DNA from 2 places in the Alteromonas sp. KUL150 genome. Region 2 is predicted to be linked to the other one. Evidence: predicted binding sites of a transcription regulator. Region 2 holds the regulator's gene; the other holds the start of a gene.
What was found. Region 2 encodes MetJ, which represses methionine synthesis genes. Its sites were predicted from a motif close to TAGACGTCTAGACGTCTA; they were not measured.
Positions count from the first base shown of each region.

Region 1 (7,963 bases), on a different contig from region 2:
GAGCGACTGTTCACCCCCTTTGAGCGAATGGAAAATGCCCGCAAGATAAGCGGGACGGGTTTAGGCCTTAATATATCAAAGCGCCTTGTCGAATTAATGGACGGCTCAATTAAGGTGAGTAGTAAGTTAAATGCAGGGACACGGGTTAGCGTTTCAATACCCGCCGACTTAATCGGTACTTCTGAGCCCTTTGAATCATCCCCGCGAAGTCTGGTGGCGCAATTAGATATTGATAAATCAGCTAATGTGCTTGTTGTTGAAGATCACTACATTAACCAAGTGGTAATCCAAACATTTTTTGAAAAGTTAGGCGTTCAATTTGCCATTGTGAGTACCGGTGAGGAAGGCGTTGAATATGCAAAGTCTCACCCTGCTGAACTTGTTCTTATGGACTTAAACTTACCGGGTATTCAAGGTGATGAAGCGACAGCTCAAATAAAAAGATTGAGGCCTGAGCTTCCAATTGTAGCCTTAACTGCAGATGTTATTACGAAGCCCGATTATCTTCGAGAAAAAGGCCTAGATGATGTATTAACAAAGCCTATTAACAGTGATGAGCTTATTCGCGTACTCAATCACTTTTTAGCAAAAGAAAAGCAGTAAAATGACAGCGACTAAAGAACGGCTCAAATTGCCAGGTTTACTGCATACGCCCTATAGTTAAATACAAAACCACATTAGAACATGGTCTCAGAACAAATATTGAAATCGCGCACCGCCTTGAGAAAAGAGCTTCGAGAAGCGCGTCGCGCGTTAAGCGCAGTTCAACAGGAAGAGGCCGCACGTGGTATAGCTGAGCAACTACATCAGTTGCCCTTATTAAAACACGCTCGCAATATAGCCGGTTATCTAGTAAACGATGGCGAAGTCGATCTCGGCCCCTATATTGCCTCGCAGTGGCAGAGCACCCCTTCAAAACAGTTTGCGCTGCCCGTACTTCACCCCGTTTGCAAAGGTCACTTACTCTTTCTTTTTTACTCCAGCCATACTGCACTGGTGAAGAACAAGTATAAAATCAAAGAGCCTGCACTATCCTGTCAAAACGTACTTCCAACGTCACAATGTGACGTTATTCTTATGCCTTTGGTTGGATTTGATATTAAGGGAAACCGACTAGGCATGGGGGGCGGTTACTATGACAGAACACTAGCGTTTACCCAAACCAAACGGCACTCTCGAGATCAACTATGCCCCAAAAATCCAAAGCTTGTCGGTATTGCTCACGATATCCAAGAGGTTAAATCATTACCTATTGCACCTTGGGACGTGCCGTTAGACGCCATTGTCACGCCTACTAGGACGTTAATTTTCAACAACACTTAATACCCACGATATCAAAATGTGATGACTTATATGTGGGAGCGTTTACGCATATACGTTACACTGCCAAAAACGATAAGCCGGAGAATGACCATGGATCAGAACGCAAAGAAACAAGCCGTAGCCAAAGCAGCCATCGACTATGTTGAGTCTGACAGCATAGTGGGTGTGGGTACAGGTTCTACCGTCAACTTCTTCATTGAAGAACTTGGCAAGATAAAGCATAAAATTGAAGGTGCAGTGTCAAGCTCAGAAGCCTCGACCGAGCGCTTAAAAGCACTTGGTATTGAAGTATTTGAACTTAATGAAGTAAGCAATTTATCTGTTTATATCGATGGAGCAGATGAAGTTACTGAACATAAGCATATGATCAAAGGTGGTGGCGCCGCACTCACTCGCGAAAAAATTGTTGCAGGTGCAGCCACGACTTTTGTCTGTATTGTTGATGAAAGTAAGCGTGTGCCAGTACTGGGCTCCTTCCCACTCCCGGTTGAAGTTATTCCTATGGCTCGCTCTTTTGTTGCTCGCGAGTTGGTCAAACTGGGCGGAGACCCTGAGTATCGTCAAGGCGTTGTGACCGATAATGGTAACGTTATTTTAGACGTGCACAATCTCGAGATATTAAACCCTCGCGAGCTAGAGCAGAAAATTAATAACATTCCAGGTGTAGTAACCAACGGAATTTTTGCGCTGCGCGGTGCTGACATTGTGCTTAGTGCAACGGAAAGTGGCGTCGAAACTTTTAAGTAAACACCATTTGAAATGAGCAAAAAACTTCTATGCAGGTAATGCAGCTAATTACTTTTTTGCGTATATGCAACACCTGCGGTGAAAAGCTAAACAAAAACTGCTTTTAACTTTATACGTTTTCTGTTAATTTCCGTTTGGACGTCTAGATGTCTTTTAAAGAAAGTAGGTATTCTTGTTCCTCGAAGCCATTGGCTTCGACCAAAAACAAAACCGACGGAATTAAAAGCGTGGTGGCGCTAGATTTCAGACCAAAAACAGCTTCGATACGTGAAACGAGAAATACTAAGCTGCAATACCGTTAGAAGCCTTTAACAAACGTCTGAAGCACGTGTTTTAGTGATTCAAGTAAACCAAATTACATCAGTGAGAGATAGCGAGTTCATGAGCAAAGTTTCATTAGAGAAGGATAAGATCCGAATTTTGTTGTTAGAAGGTGTTCACCAGAGTGCCTTAGAAACACTTCAAAGCAATGGGTATAGCAACATTGAATTTCTCAAGACCTCTCTTCCAGAAGATGAGTTAATCGAGAAAATCAAAGACGCTCACTTTGTAGGTATTCGCTCGCGCACGCAAATTACAGAGAAAGTGGTTGATGCTGCGCAAAAGCTAGTGGCCATTGGCTGTTTCTGTATTGGCACAAACCAGGTTGATCTTGAAGCGACACAGCGCCGCGGCATCCCAGTATTTAATGCGCCATTCTCGAACACACGTTCAGTAGCAGAATTAGTGCTTGGACAAATTATTCTTCTACTTCGCCAAGTACCTAGCAAAAACGCGAAAGCACACCGTGGAGAATGGGAAAAAACGGCCGTTGGCTCATATGAAGCGCGTGGTAAGACATTAGGCATCATTGGTTATGGCCACATTGGAACGCAGCTTAGTATTCTTGCTGAACACCTTGGTATGCGCGTTCAATTTTTCGATATTGAAGACAAACTTGTATTAGGTAACTCGGCTCAAGTGAAGTCACTAGAAAAGCTACTTAACACATCTGATGTTGTATCGCTGCATGTTCCTGAAACGCCTCAAACTCAAGACATGATTGGCGAAAAAGAGCTGTCACAAATGAAAAAAGGCAGCATTCTTATTAACGCATCTCGTGGTACTGTGGTTGATATTGATGCGCTTGCAAAGGCACTGGAGAGCGGACAACTCAACGGCGCGGCAATTGACGTATTCCCTGTTGAGCCGAAATCTAATACGGAAGAATTTGAATCGCCACTTCGCGCGTTCGATAATGTCATTCTTACTCCTCACGTAGGTGGAAGCACGCAGGAAGCACAAGAAAATATCGGTATAGAAGTCGCTGGAAAACTCGCGAAATACAGCGACAACGGCTCTACGCTGTCGGCAGTTAACTTCCCTGAAGTTTCGTTACCGGAACATACGGGTCGTTCGCGCCTGCTTCATGTACACAAAAACCAGCCTGGTATTCTTACTCAAATTAACCAAGCATTTGCAGAGAAAGGCATCAACATCGAAGCTCAGTATCTACAAACAAATTCAGAAATCGGTTACGTGGTTGTTGATGTACAAGAAGACCGCGGCTATGAAGCCCTCGCTGAACTACAACAAATTGACGGTACAATCAAAACACGTATTCTTCACTAGAAACGATAGCAACAACACCTTGATGGGACATCTACTGCAAGATGTCTTTTACAAAAAAACGCTGCATGTTATGCAGCGTTTTTTTGAATTTTCATATCTAAAGGCATTGAAAGACAGCTCATTTTTAACTGCCTTTGTACCCTCAAATCTGGCTTAAAAGAAATTGTAAACCAGGCTTACTGCGGTCTCTGTATCTAACTTCTCAACATCGTCTTCAACATTAGTGTTGTGATCAAGTTTGAAAGACAAACGCATGGATAGGTTGCCACTAATCGTTGCGGTAAGCGCTGATTCTGCGCGAGATTTAGTATTGTCAGAACCTACTTCCGTACTCACTGTTTGTGTGAACTTAGCGGTATCTGAAATTTTCCACGAATAGGCTGAAGATGCACGAACAATAACGCTATCTAAGTTTTCACCGTCTTGTGTTTCAATAAACGAGTAACCAGGACCGATTGAGTATTCAAGGGTATGGCGTTTATTCTCTAATACCTTTTGGTTCCAACCAGCAGCGATAGTAGATTGGTAATTAAAGTTACTGAAACGGTCGTCTTCGTATGATGCAAAGCCGAATAAACGATTATCTGGGTTTTCTAACTTGTAGTTACCTTGTGCTGAACCGAAGAACTTTTGTGCTGACGTGAATTCAATATCTTCTCCATCATCACCTTCTACTGTCTCTTGCTTGTAAAGACCTTTAAGAACGTAATCGTTACTCCAACTTTCAAGCTCCTGATGCGCTTGAATACCTGCACTGATTGACGTGGTTTCAGTGTTACCTGAGGTTGATATGAAGCCCAATTCACCTTCCATTGTAAAAGGCTTAACTTCATCATCTTGAGCGAAAACGGCTGGAGAAAGAGAAACTGCAATTAAAGATGCAAGCACTTGCTTTTTCATTGAACAATCCTATTGATTATCGGTCCATTAGTCGTACACGACACCTTTGGTACTGCAAGGCGGTACAACGCGAATTTTAACGTAGTCTGTTAGAAGGCATTGCAAAGTAGCAGCTACCATTATCGATGTGCTGCGCAGTTTACATTTTCATCCTTTCTAGTCAATGCGGAATAGACAAAAAGCCGGTTTCACTAGCGAAATTTAAACTAATTACCTAAAAAAACTGGTACACCAAGGCAACTGATGTCTCCGTGCTGAGCGCAGCGACGTCTTCTGGCGTGTCGGTTTCGTGACTTAATATAAATGACAATTTCATTGCTAATGAACCGAACACGTTCGCGGAAAGCGAGGTTTCGGAGCGAGATTTGGTATTCTCTTCACCTGCTTCAGTGCTTACAAACTGCCTTAGTTTGGCACCCGAACTCCAATGGTATTTATACTCAGCTGAAGCGCGCACAATAATGCCGTCATTTATAAGGCTATCGTTATCTTCCTCTGCCTCAATGAAGGTGTAACCTGGCCCCACGCTATAGCGAAATTCACTGTCTTCGTTGCGCCAAACGCGCTGCGACCAACCCGCCGCCAGCGAGGCTCGATGGTCGTATCCGGTAAATTTGTCATCTTCAAGATCGCCATACATGAAAAGACGGCGACCAGGGGTTAGAAGTTTATAGTCGAATTGGGCACTGGTATAAAATCGCTGAGCACTGATATCACGCTGCGTATTCGCTCTTCCGCTCTCCTTGTAAAGCAGTTCAGCAAAATAAACACTGCTCCAGTTTTCAGTTTCATGATCAGCATTCACCGCTGCTTTCACACTGGCAGCAGATGTATTACCGGTGTTAACTAATACACCAAGCTCGCCATCGAGAGTAAAACGGGGAATTTCATCGTCAGTGTCAGGAGTAAAGTCGGCATGATAGAGCGTTTCGATTAGATCTCTGGCCTTTACTGAAGCGCACACGCTTAAAAAGAAAACAGCAATAGCTATGCTTAGCAGGATTTTCATGAACATAATCTGATTTACGTTAAGCTTTTATAGTTCTTAGATTACGTCTTAAAACGACGCTTGTTATTCCAATCCTATGGAGAGCTTTCAACGTTCTTGCAGTATATCGATGAAGTAACGGGGTTTTATTATTAAAGCTCAGTTAATAAGTGAAGCAATTTTTGCTGTTTCTTGCTCAGCGTAATCAATTGAATTACTTATTACTTCCATGTCGAGACTTAACGTATTGGCTATTTCTGGCGTAAAAAGTTCAATATTTGCGTAATTTTCTTTATCTAGCTGACTAAACGTTATTCGATTAGCCAATGCCAGCACACAAACATCCACGTCAGACGCGTACTTCGCCTCATCATTCATGAAGGATACAGGGTAGTACAAGCCAATAGGTAAGTGCCAATTTTCGAGTATGATACCGCTGCATTGCGCAAACGTAAAACCGAAATGCGTTAACTGGTCAATATGTGGTAATTCTTCCTTTTCAGCATTCTGATAATTGTAGTAACGCTGAGGCTCTTTCTTTGCCACTACCAATTCGCTTAGGTTTTGAAGAATACCCATAACAAAGAAACGTTCCGCGCCGCGAACATTAAGTCGCATTGCAAGGCTTTTCGCGAGCATGCCGCAGTAAACCGATTGATACCAATGTTTATCTAGTTTAATAAGAATATTGTCAAAGTGCTTGAAAGCCGTTGTGGCCGTTTCAGCCATGACCAAATTGTAAAGCGCTTCTCCACCGATAACGCTTATGGCTTTTGACACTGTCTCAATTTGGGATGGGAAACGAAATAAAGAGCTGTTCGCTAAACGCAGTACTTTAGCAGTTAGCGACGCGTCTGCACTGATAAGCTGACCGATATCTTCAGCGCTAGAACGGGGGTCGTCAAGCGTAGCACGCAGCCTCACGCAAATATCGGGCAACGTAAATGATTTCGCGGCAAAGGCAACATACTTATCTAACGACATGTATTAAATCTCAGTCTCTTTTAATTTTTAACTTATCTATGACGGCGAATCGAACAAGGGGTACTGTTGTTCCCTCTCCTCGCCTTGCTCAACTTGGGCCTTACGCTTCTTAGCCAGTACGGCTTTTTTGCGCCGTACACATGCACTGATTATTTTCCGTTTGGTAGCGTCATCTACCTTAAGCCAATAAAGACGCTCATCCCGGCTTCGAAAACATCCTTTACAAAAACCTCGTGGACCAGACTCACAGACACCAACACAGGGGCTAGGAATTTCAAAAAATTCCAGTTGCTGAGCGTGCGTTTTTGGGTCTGTCATCTCAGACGTTCCACCTTCTTAGTAGCAGGCTTTAGATAGTACGGCACTGACAAGGATTAAACCCCATTAGCATGCATCAAACCAGTAGACATTAGCAGTAAGTTAAGTAAATATTTTATTAAACAAACACAAAAAGGTTTATTTTTTAAACTACAAGGCTTGAGCGTGTGCTCTTTGCGTCAGCATCAGCGATGTATAATGCATAATGCAGTACAAAAGTCTTCACACTCTCCTCGTACCTAAAGCATAACATGAATATTAGTCTACAAGCGTGTATTCAATGGTGGAAACAACTCGAACTTTCTTAATATGAGGGTGGTGGCTATCCCGGCTTGATATACTGAACTGCCCTTGATTAGCACGCTTTATCTTTCCCAACGTACTGTTTGAGTCTGAGGCAAACTTTTCCGCAACTTCACGAGCATTTAACGTAGCCTCTTCAATCATCGCCGGCTTCACATCATTTAATCGAGTAAATACATAGTCAGGCTGTGCGCGGTAACTTTGATCTGATAGCACAATACCGGTTTTGATTAATTCACCAATTTGCTGCATTAATTCACGTACTTTTTCTACCTCATTGGAAAAAACCGTTACCGTTTGAATTGCACTGTAGCGAAACGGCGCCCTTTCACCGCTCCCGTATTGTTGCGCAAGTTTGTCGTTAATTTCAGGCTTGCCGATGGCTACACTCTCAACAGGAATACCTTTTTCTTTTAGAAAATCGGCTACCTTGATGCTGTTTTTCTCGATATTTTCATACAGCTGGGGTAAGTCATTTCCTGCGTCGACAAACTGAATAGGCCAAATCACTTGGTCAGCGATGTATTCTCGCTCTGACAATCCTTTGACGGTAACTACCCTATCCCACGTTTGCATATCGTTCATGGCAGACGATACCTGGACGCCAAGTAAAGACACCGCAATCACCATGCCCAGCGCCATTACTATTGCTGCACCTATTCTCATTAGAGTCTCCAATTATCTGTTGTACTTTTTAACTTGGTGTTAAGGATGTAGTGAAATATAAGCATTTAAATAATGCAATACGAGATAAAAGCTGACCAATGGTGGCAAAAAAAAGGCCACTCA
Region 1 is NZ_BLIJ01000021.1:100,192-108,154, reverse strand. Features, by position in the region: gene GVO62_RS04515 (hybrid sensor histidine kinase/response regulator) at 1-603, shown strand, start outside; gene GVO62_RS04510 (5-formyltetrahydrofolate cyclo-ligase) at 703-1,323, shown strand; gene rpiA (ribose-5-phosphate isomerase RpiA) at 1,414-2,070, shown strand; gene serA (phosphoglycerate dehydrogenase) at 2,452-3,681, shown strand; gene GVO62_RS04495 (DUF481 domain-containing protein) at 3,835-4,581, opposite strand; gene GVO62_RS04490 (DUF481 domain-containing protein) at 4,796-5,596, opposite strand; gene GVO62_RS04485 (HDOD domain-containing protein) at 5,729-6,553, opposite strand; gene GVO62_RS04480 (DUF1289 domain-containing protein) at 6,590-6,871, opposite strand; gene GVO62_RS04475 (SIMPL domain-containing protein) at 7,130-7,840, opposite strand.
Region 1: a site for MetJ is predicted at 2,206-2,223, ahead of serA (phosphoglycerate dehydrogenase). Genes of this name have one in related genera too.

Region 2 (7,963 bases):
AGGGCACTATAAACAACAATGAGCAGTAGAATGGCCCATGTTGAATTGTCTAGCCATGCATTAATCACTAGAAAATCATTAAAAACTGTTATGAACATTGCGCCAATAAGTACCAAAAAGGTAACGTTTGAGATGCGTGTTATCAGGTGTAGTTCAGACCATTTAGGTCGAGTGAAATGCTCATCTTGATGGACGCTATCCGTATCATCCTCAGACGGCAACATTGCTCGCTTTGAAGCGAGCTGTTTCTTCGCTGCCTGGTAGCGCTCTGGAAAGGCCTCCTTATCGATATTTTCTAGAACGTCCTCAAGCTCTTCTATGCTATAAGCCGCGTAGTCGGGTTGCTCATTAGTGGCAATACTCATTTGAACTTCCTTGTAAATGCATTCCTTACATACACCCTATTTCTGCGCTTTATGCTACGTATTACATGTTACCTAATATGAAATGCTATAAATTCCAGTACCAAATTTGGCAAGTCGCTATGTTCACTTTACGCAGACTGTGCTTCGCTTTTTCCGCATCTCTTTTCGACTCGTAAGGGCCTAAAATAACGCGAAACCATTCGCCGTTGCTGCCAGAGCTTTGTTTAATCAACGCTTCTAAACCTTGAAACGCAATTTTAGCTTTCATCTCTTCAGCCTGAGCACGTGTTCTAAACGAGGCGCACTGCATTAAATAACGCTTATCGGATTTTTCCTGCTCTTTTACTTCTACTTCAACTTCATACCCTGGCAGAGTTTTTATGTATTCCCACTCTTCTTCGGGCAATTCAGGCAATGACTCTTCCGTTGGTGCAATGGGGCGCGATACTTGTGTATCTACATCTTCTTCAACGTTATCTTTGATTGACCATAAAAAAACACCGAAGCCAATCACAAGGGCAAACACACCTACAATTCGAATAATGGGGAGCTTTGCGGCTACCGCTCCGTTTACCTGAGCGTTTCCAGCAGGCTTTCGTCCCTTTGCTGAAGACTTCTTTTTTTGGGTAGAGCGTCCACGAGAGACATAATCGCGTTGGGCCATAGTCGGCAATATTCCTACTTGTTATCGTTGTTCGTATTCGTAAGGAAACGTCGTAATTCAAATTTGACTAAGGTTCAAATTTGGCAAAGAAAAGTGTTTATCACACCTTCCACTGAGTAGAAATTTTAACGTATTGCTACTCAACAAGCTAACTGAAATCGGTAGGATCTATATCTATTGACCACCTTACCTTCATTGCCTGTGGCAACGCCTGTAGAAATGGCAGTGCCAAACGTAGCGCGTTATGAAGGGGCGCTCGCTTTTCATGGCTGCATACCAGCATAAACCGAAATCGGCCTTGCCGCTTTTCAATCAAACAGGGAAACGGACCGTTTATTTCAACGGCGTGTTGTTGATTGAATACCTGTTTGCATTCTCTCAAGAAGTGATAGGCCAAACTGCTGTCGCTGGCTTCGGCACGAATAACGAATTGACTTGTAAAGGGTGGAAGCCCTGCCGCTTTTCGCTCCATTAGTGCATGTCTAGCAAAATGCCCGTAGCCATTGTGCACCAAGTCTTGTAACAGCGGATGGTGAGGATTTAGGGTTTGCAGCCACATCTCCCCCGGTTTGCTAGCGCGTCCTGCCCTTCCCGCAAGCTGCGTAACAAGCTGAGCAAGCTTTTCTGGCGCTCTAAAATCAGCACTAAACAAGGCGCCATCGCAGTCTAAAACCGCGACTAATGTTACATGCGGAAAATGATGACCTTTTGATAAAATCTGAGTGCCAACCAGTAGCTGATACTCTTGTCGGTTTATTGCATCAAGGGTTTGGTGAAGCTTGTCTTTTCCCCGCACGGTGTCGCTATCTATGCGCACTTGTTTAACGCCAGGAAATAGGTTTGAAAGGCCTTGCTCAACCTGCTCCGTTCCAGTTCCAGCTGTTACAAGCTCAGGATGGTGACACGCCTCGCAGTTCGACGGCATCGAACGCATACCACCACAATGGTGACATTGTAGCCGGTTTTGTGATTTGTGAACGGTATAAGGGCGCTCACAACGCTTGCACATTACGGTTTCACCACAGTGATGACATAGCAGCGCTGGCGCATAGCCTCTACGGTTTACAAATACTAATACCTGATTACCTGCACTGATATGTTGACGCATAATGGTCAACAGGCCTTGCGAAATACCATAATGAATCGGCTGATCACGAGCATCTAAAACGTGCTGGTGCGTACTTCTCGCGCCGCCAGCACGCTTGGTCAACTGTAAGTGTGCATAGCGACCAGTTAATGCATTGTTTAGCGTTTCAAGTGCCGGAGTGGCGCTACCTAATAGAAGTGGAATGTTGTGCTGCTTGGCGCGCATAGCAGCAAGATCCCGCGCGTGATAACGCAAGCCATCTTGCTGCTTGAATGACTCATCATGCTCTTCGTCTACAATTAACATGCCGGGGTTGTTTAGGGGAGTAAAAATTGCCGAACGTGTACCTATGACAATACCGAGCTCGCCAGCCTTGGCCCGCTGCCAAACGTGCAGCCGTTCTTTATCAGAAAGCTGAGAATGCAAAACACCCACGGCTATACCGAACCGCTTTTCAAAACGAGACACCGTTTGCGGCGTAAGTCCGATTTCTGGCACCAGAATAAGGACCTGCTTACCCGCACGCAACAAAGGCTCGATAGCCTGGAGATACACTTCTGTTTTACCGCTACCGGTAACCCCTTCAAGCAAACTCACCGCGAAGTTGCCTTGCTGACGGTTAAGCGCGGCAATAGCAACTGACTGCTCAGTGTCTGGAATTGGTTTTTCAGACAGTGATAAAGAGGCAAGCCAACTGCCTGACTTCAATTCAGGTGCCACTTCTTCGATACTTGCCAGAGACTTTTCGACGAGCGCTTTGACTGCAGGTGCTCCATACTGCTTGCGCGCCTGCGAGGCTAATAAGGCACCACCAGCCAGAGCCGAAAAACAGCCTTGTTGTTTAGGAGCCCGCGATAACGTGTCTGCAGCCGTTTGCTTACCTTCTTCGGTAAGCATTAGCATATCTTGCGGTGTAGGGGCCGCCGACTCACCTTTGCGCAGTAAAACAGGCAACATGGCGTGTAAAACTTCACCCGGCGCATGATGATAATACTGCCAGAGCCACTGGGCCATTTTCAGCAACGCATCATCTATAACAGAGTTGTCGTCAAGTACCGACTCGATGGCCTTTAGCTTATCGGCATTATCAATTTTACTTTCAGGTTTTTGCAGTGTTTCAACGACCACACCCACTAATTTGCGTGGACCAAAAGGTACAACCACCCTCACGCCCGCACTTAGTGCGCTGCCGTGGGTATATGTGAAAAGTTGGCGCAGTGGCACTGGCACGGCAACTTGGATAAAGGCCATTGCGAACGTTCTACCTTATTTGATGACTTTTACAGCGCACACTGCGCTTACCGAACTCTTAATAATGGGCTACTTATATTAAAATCACTTACACGACTAGGCCTATCTGCTAAGCCTAACATTGCAGAAATTTGCGCTGCTCACAGCACAATTTATTACTCGCCCGTATTGCCTTAGTCTTGTACGACAAATATTTAAACATACTTTACGGTTAAGCATGAAAGGAATGTTTTGGCTTGGCCTTCTTGTGTCGCTTCCTTGTTTAGCAATTAGTCAAAAACCGCTTGATCAAGCCCCTCCCATCCTTTATCATGCGCCGCTCTTTTTGCGATAGGCTGTTCTTTGAACGACTTATCATTTGAATTAAGTAACGTATGGTGTGCGACTTCGGGTTGTATAGCGATACGGCCTTATTATGTGAGGTAACCCAATGAAACAAGATATCCACCCTAAATACGAAGAAATCACAGCAACTTGCTCATGTGGTAACGTAATGAATATTCGTTCTACGCTTGGTAAAGACATCAACCTAGACGTATGTTCTTCATGTCACCCATTCTACACTGGTAAGCAACGTAACGTTGATACTGGTGGTCGTGTTGATCGCTTCAAGAAGCGTTTCGGTGCATTGGGCAAAAAGTAAGCCTGATATCGAGTTTGAAAAAGCGCCTTTATGGCGCTTTTTTATTACTTAAATTATTTCTATTTTGATGGTTTATACCAAGCAGCGTCACTTGAAGTTAATGGAAGCTATCTCGCCGCGACAGATGCTTTTCCCAGTCACCCCTACTGCTACTGTTACAAGCCTCTTCGCTATCAAAATGAATGGCTTGTGCCTCCGATTTAACTGAGTCCAAGGCAATATTCACTTCATTGATGAACCAGGTATCCCATCCGCTACTTAGCGCCTTTTTTCTTGCTTGCTCAGTTGTGAATACCGCCACTACCTGTGGCGTTCTCCAGTGACCAGTATGAGTTAGCCAAACAAAGCCATTTTCACCTTGCTTCGCCGTTTCACAAACATCGGTAAGAACGGCAATTAATTTTCTTTCTGTCATTTGGTAACTCTCCGTGGAGCGTTCACTCATAAAAGTGAGCATTCGCATTAGTTTTTATGTCATGTTACCAGACAAAATAGGCGCCTAAAAAAGACGATGGTTTTCACCATACAATGCTGAAGACGCTTGGATATCGCTGAAACAAACATTCTATTTAGTCGCACTCGGTCAACGCAACGTTAAAACCCACGCTCTCTCAATAGATCAACCGAATGAAGCAGCCGGTCAAAATAAATAATATGAATGCCAATTATAGCGGTATTTTACTGGTCTAATTAGTACGTCTCACCTACATTGGTAAATGAGAATTCTGATCAGATATGTACACAGTAATTAGCTGTGTTAGAGTTGCCAACGGCATACTAATAGTGAGTATTAATTCTGTGAATAATAGCTCAATAGTAGCCTTCTGGCGCTTTAGGTACGACACACATCGTTCAGTACTAACTCTGGCGCTAGCAATTGATTATAAGACGTTTTTAACTGCTTAGTTGTATTGCGCTCACGTTAATTTATCTATACCTACAACAACAATAAAATAGCGACAGACCGAGGGCAAAACACCGATGAACCCTACATTCAAGGATACCATTTTACATGTCAGATTTTAGACAACGCGCACTCGATTATCACGCTAAACCTACCCCTGGAAAAATCCGCGTTGAGCTGTCCAAGCCTGCCGATAGTGTCGATGACCTTGCTCTTGCCTATAGCCCAGGCGTTGCCGAGCCGGTCAGAGAAATCGCTGAAGATGCCGACAACGCTTATAAATATACGGGTAAAGGTAACTTGGTTGCCGTTATCAGTAACGGAACCGCTATTTTAGGGTTGGGGAATTTAGGACCTCTGGCATCGAAACCTGTAATGGAAGGCAAAGCCCTGCTGTTTAAGCGCTTTGCGGGGCTTGATGCTATCGATATTGAAGTAAAGCATCGCACTACAGAAGAGTTTATCAACACTGTTGCCAACATTGCTGATACCTTCGGCGGAATTAACTTAGAAGATATTAAAGCGCCAGAGTGTTTTGAAATTGAGCAAGAGCTTATTAAGCGTTGCAAAATTCCGGTGTTTCATGACGATCAGCACGGCACGGCTATCGTAACTGCAGCAGGTATGCTTAACGCGCTAGAGATTCAGGGTAAAAATATCGAGAGCGCTAAAATTGTATGTATGGGTGCAGGGGCTGCCGCGGTTGCCTGTATGGAGCTGCTTATTAAGTGTGGTGCTCAGCGCGAGCGTATTTACATGCTTGATAGAAAAGGCGTCATCCATACTCGTCGCGAAGATTTAACTGAACACAAAAAGCTCTTTGCGAATAATACCGACAAGCGGACGTTAGAAGATGTTATGGAAGGCGCAGATATCTTTGTTGGCGTATCAGGACCAGATGTTTTGCCACCAGAAACACTGGCGCTAATGGCTGAAAACCCAATTGTATTTGCCTGTTCAAATCCAGACCCTGAGATAAAACCAGAACTGGCTCATGAGGTGCGCAAAGACCTTATCATGGCCACAGGTCGCTCTGACTATCCGAATCAGGTGAATAATGTTTTATGCTTCCCGTTTATTTTCCGGGGCGCGTTGGATGTTCGCGCAACGGCAATTAACGATGAAATGAAAGTGGCGGCCGTAGAAGCTCTTCGCAGTATTACCAAAGAGCCTGTTCCCGAGGAAGTATTAGCGGCCAGTAAAAGCGACAGCCTGACGTTTGGTAAAGAGTATATTATTCCGAAGCCGATGGACCCTCGCCTTTGTGAACGCATTGCAACTGCAGTTTCTAAAGCAGCAATAGCGTCTGGTGTGGCACGTTTGCCCGAGAGCGCAAGCGAATAAAATTCAATCTTTTTGTCGTTGAAAGCTAAGGTTGCTAAGCGCAGGTTTTAGCTTCTCAACACAGGCTGTAAATTGCTGATATAACACGCAGCAAAAAGCGGTGCCTTTAGTGCGAAATCATTTCACAGTAAGGGCGCCGCTTTTTATATTTTAATTAGAAGGTAACGATTAGTCGTCTTCGGTTACGTTGTTCTCGAAACTTGGGTCAATCCCCATCTCTTCCATAATACGTCTAGCTTCTGCCGGGACGCGGTTAAGGTTGTCTTTACGCAGATCATCATCGTTTGGCAAAGGCTGCCCAGTAAACGCATGTAGAAATGCTTCACAAAGCAGCTCGGAATTAGTCGCGTGACGCAAATTGTTTATTTGACGGCGGGTGCGCTCATCAGTCAGAGCTTTGAGTACATTAATTGGGATAGAGACAGTGACTTTTTTTACTTGTTCGCTTTTTTTGCCATGCTCTGCGTAGGGGTGAATATATTTGCCATTCCATTCTGCCATTGTGCTAACTCGGTCTACTCTTTTTATATTATGAACAGAAATTCTAAACAAGTTCACGAAAAGGTCAATTGAGCAGTGTAAACCTCTTGACGTCTAGACATATATTCTTTAATTTAGACGTCTAAACGTCCATAAGAACATATTTTTGAGAGAATAAACCATGGTTTCGTACGCGCAAGGTATCGATGCATTAAACCAGTCCCTGTCGGAACTGCGTGATATAGATGTATCTTTTGAATTTTTTCCGCCTAAAACGGAAGCCATGGAGCAAACCCTTTGGAAATCGGTCGAGCGTTTAGCGCCGCTAAAGCCCAGCTACATGTCGGTAACCTATGGTGCAAACAGTGGCGAACGCGACAGAACTCACGATGTTGTTAAACGCATTCAGCAGCAGACAGGCGTAGCCGCAGTTCCTCATTTAACCTGCGTCGATGCGAGCCGCGATGAGCTTAAACAAATTGCTAAAGACTACTGGGATTCAGGTATTCGCCGTATTGTAGCGCTACGGGGCGATTTGCCGCCGGGAGTAGAAAAAACAGAGATGTATGCCTCTGACTTAGTTGCACTTTTGAAAGACGTTGCCGATTTTGATATTTCGGTTGCTGCTTATCCTGAAAAACACCCCGAAGCGCCTAATGCCCAATTCGATTTACTCAATTTAAAGCGCAAAGCAGAGGCTGGCGCTACGGAAGCCATCACGCAGTTCTTCTTCGATACTAGCGTATTTTTGCGATTCAGAGACAGAGCCGCCGCCGCTGGTGTAGATTTAGATTTAGTACCGGGTATTTTACCCGTAACCAACTACCAAACTTTGGTTAAGTTCGCAGGTTTTACGAACGTACACGTGCCTGGCTGGTTACACAAAATGTTTGATGGCCTTGATGCTGATGACCAAGCTACTCGTAACCTTATTGGTGCAAACATTGCTATGGATCAGGTTAAAGTGCTGGCAAAAGAAGGGGTAAAGCACTTCCACTTTTATACATTGAACCGCAGTGAACTCAGCTATGCTATCTGTCACATGTTGGGTGTGCGTTCAGGTGCGTAAAACCAATCCGCAAAGGTAGTCACTTTGAGTGGACGAAACATGCAGACGAGAAGGCGCAGCTAATGCGCCTTTTTTGTATAAAGTTTATATTAAACTTTTGCCAGCGAGGCCGCCCCCAGTTACCATTCAAATAACAAGTTATGAACTATCGATACC
Region 2 is NZ_BLIJ01000047.1:46,669-54,631, forward strand. Features, by position in the region: gene GVO62_RS11315 (hypothetical protein) at 1-365, opposite strand, end outside; gene GVO62_RS11320 (SPOR domain-containing protein) at 451-1,029, opposite strand; gene priA (primosomal protein N') at 1,178-3,367, opposite strand; gene rpmE (50S ribosomal protein L31) at 3,798-4,010, shown strand; gene GVO62_RS11335 (hypothetical protein) at 4,108-4,425, opposite strand; gene GVO62_RS11340 (malic enzyme-like NAD(P)-binding protein) at 5,023-6,258, shown strand; gene metJ (met regulon transcriptional regulator MetJ) at 6,427-6,759, opposite strand; gene metF (methylenetetrahydrofolate reductase) at 6,920-7,807, shown strand.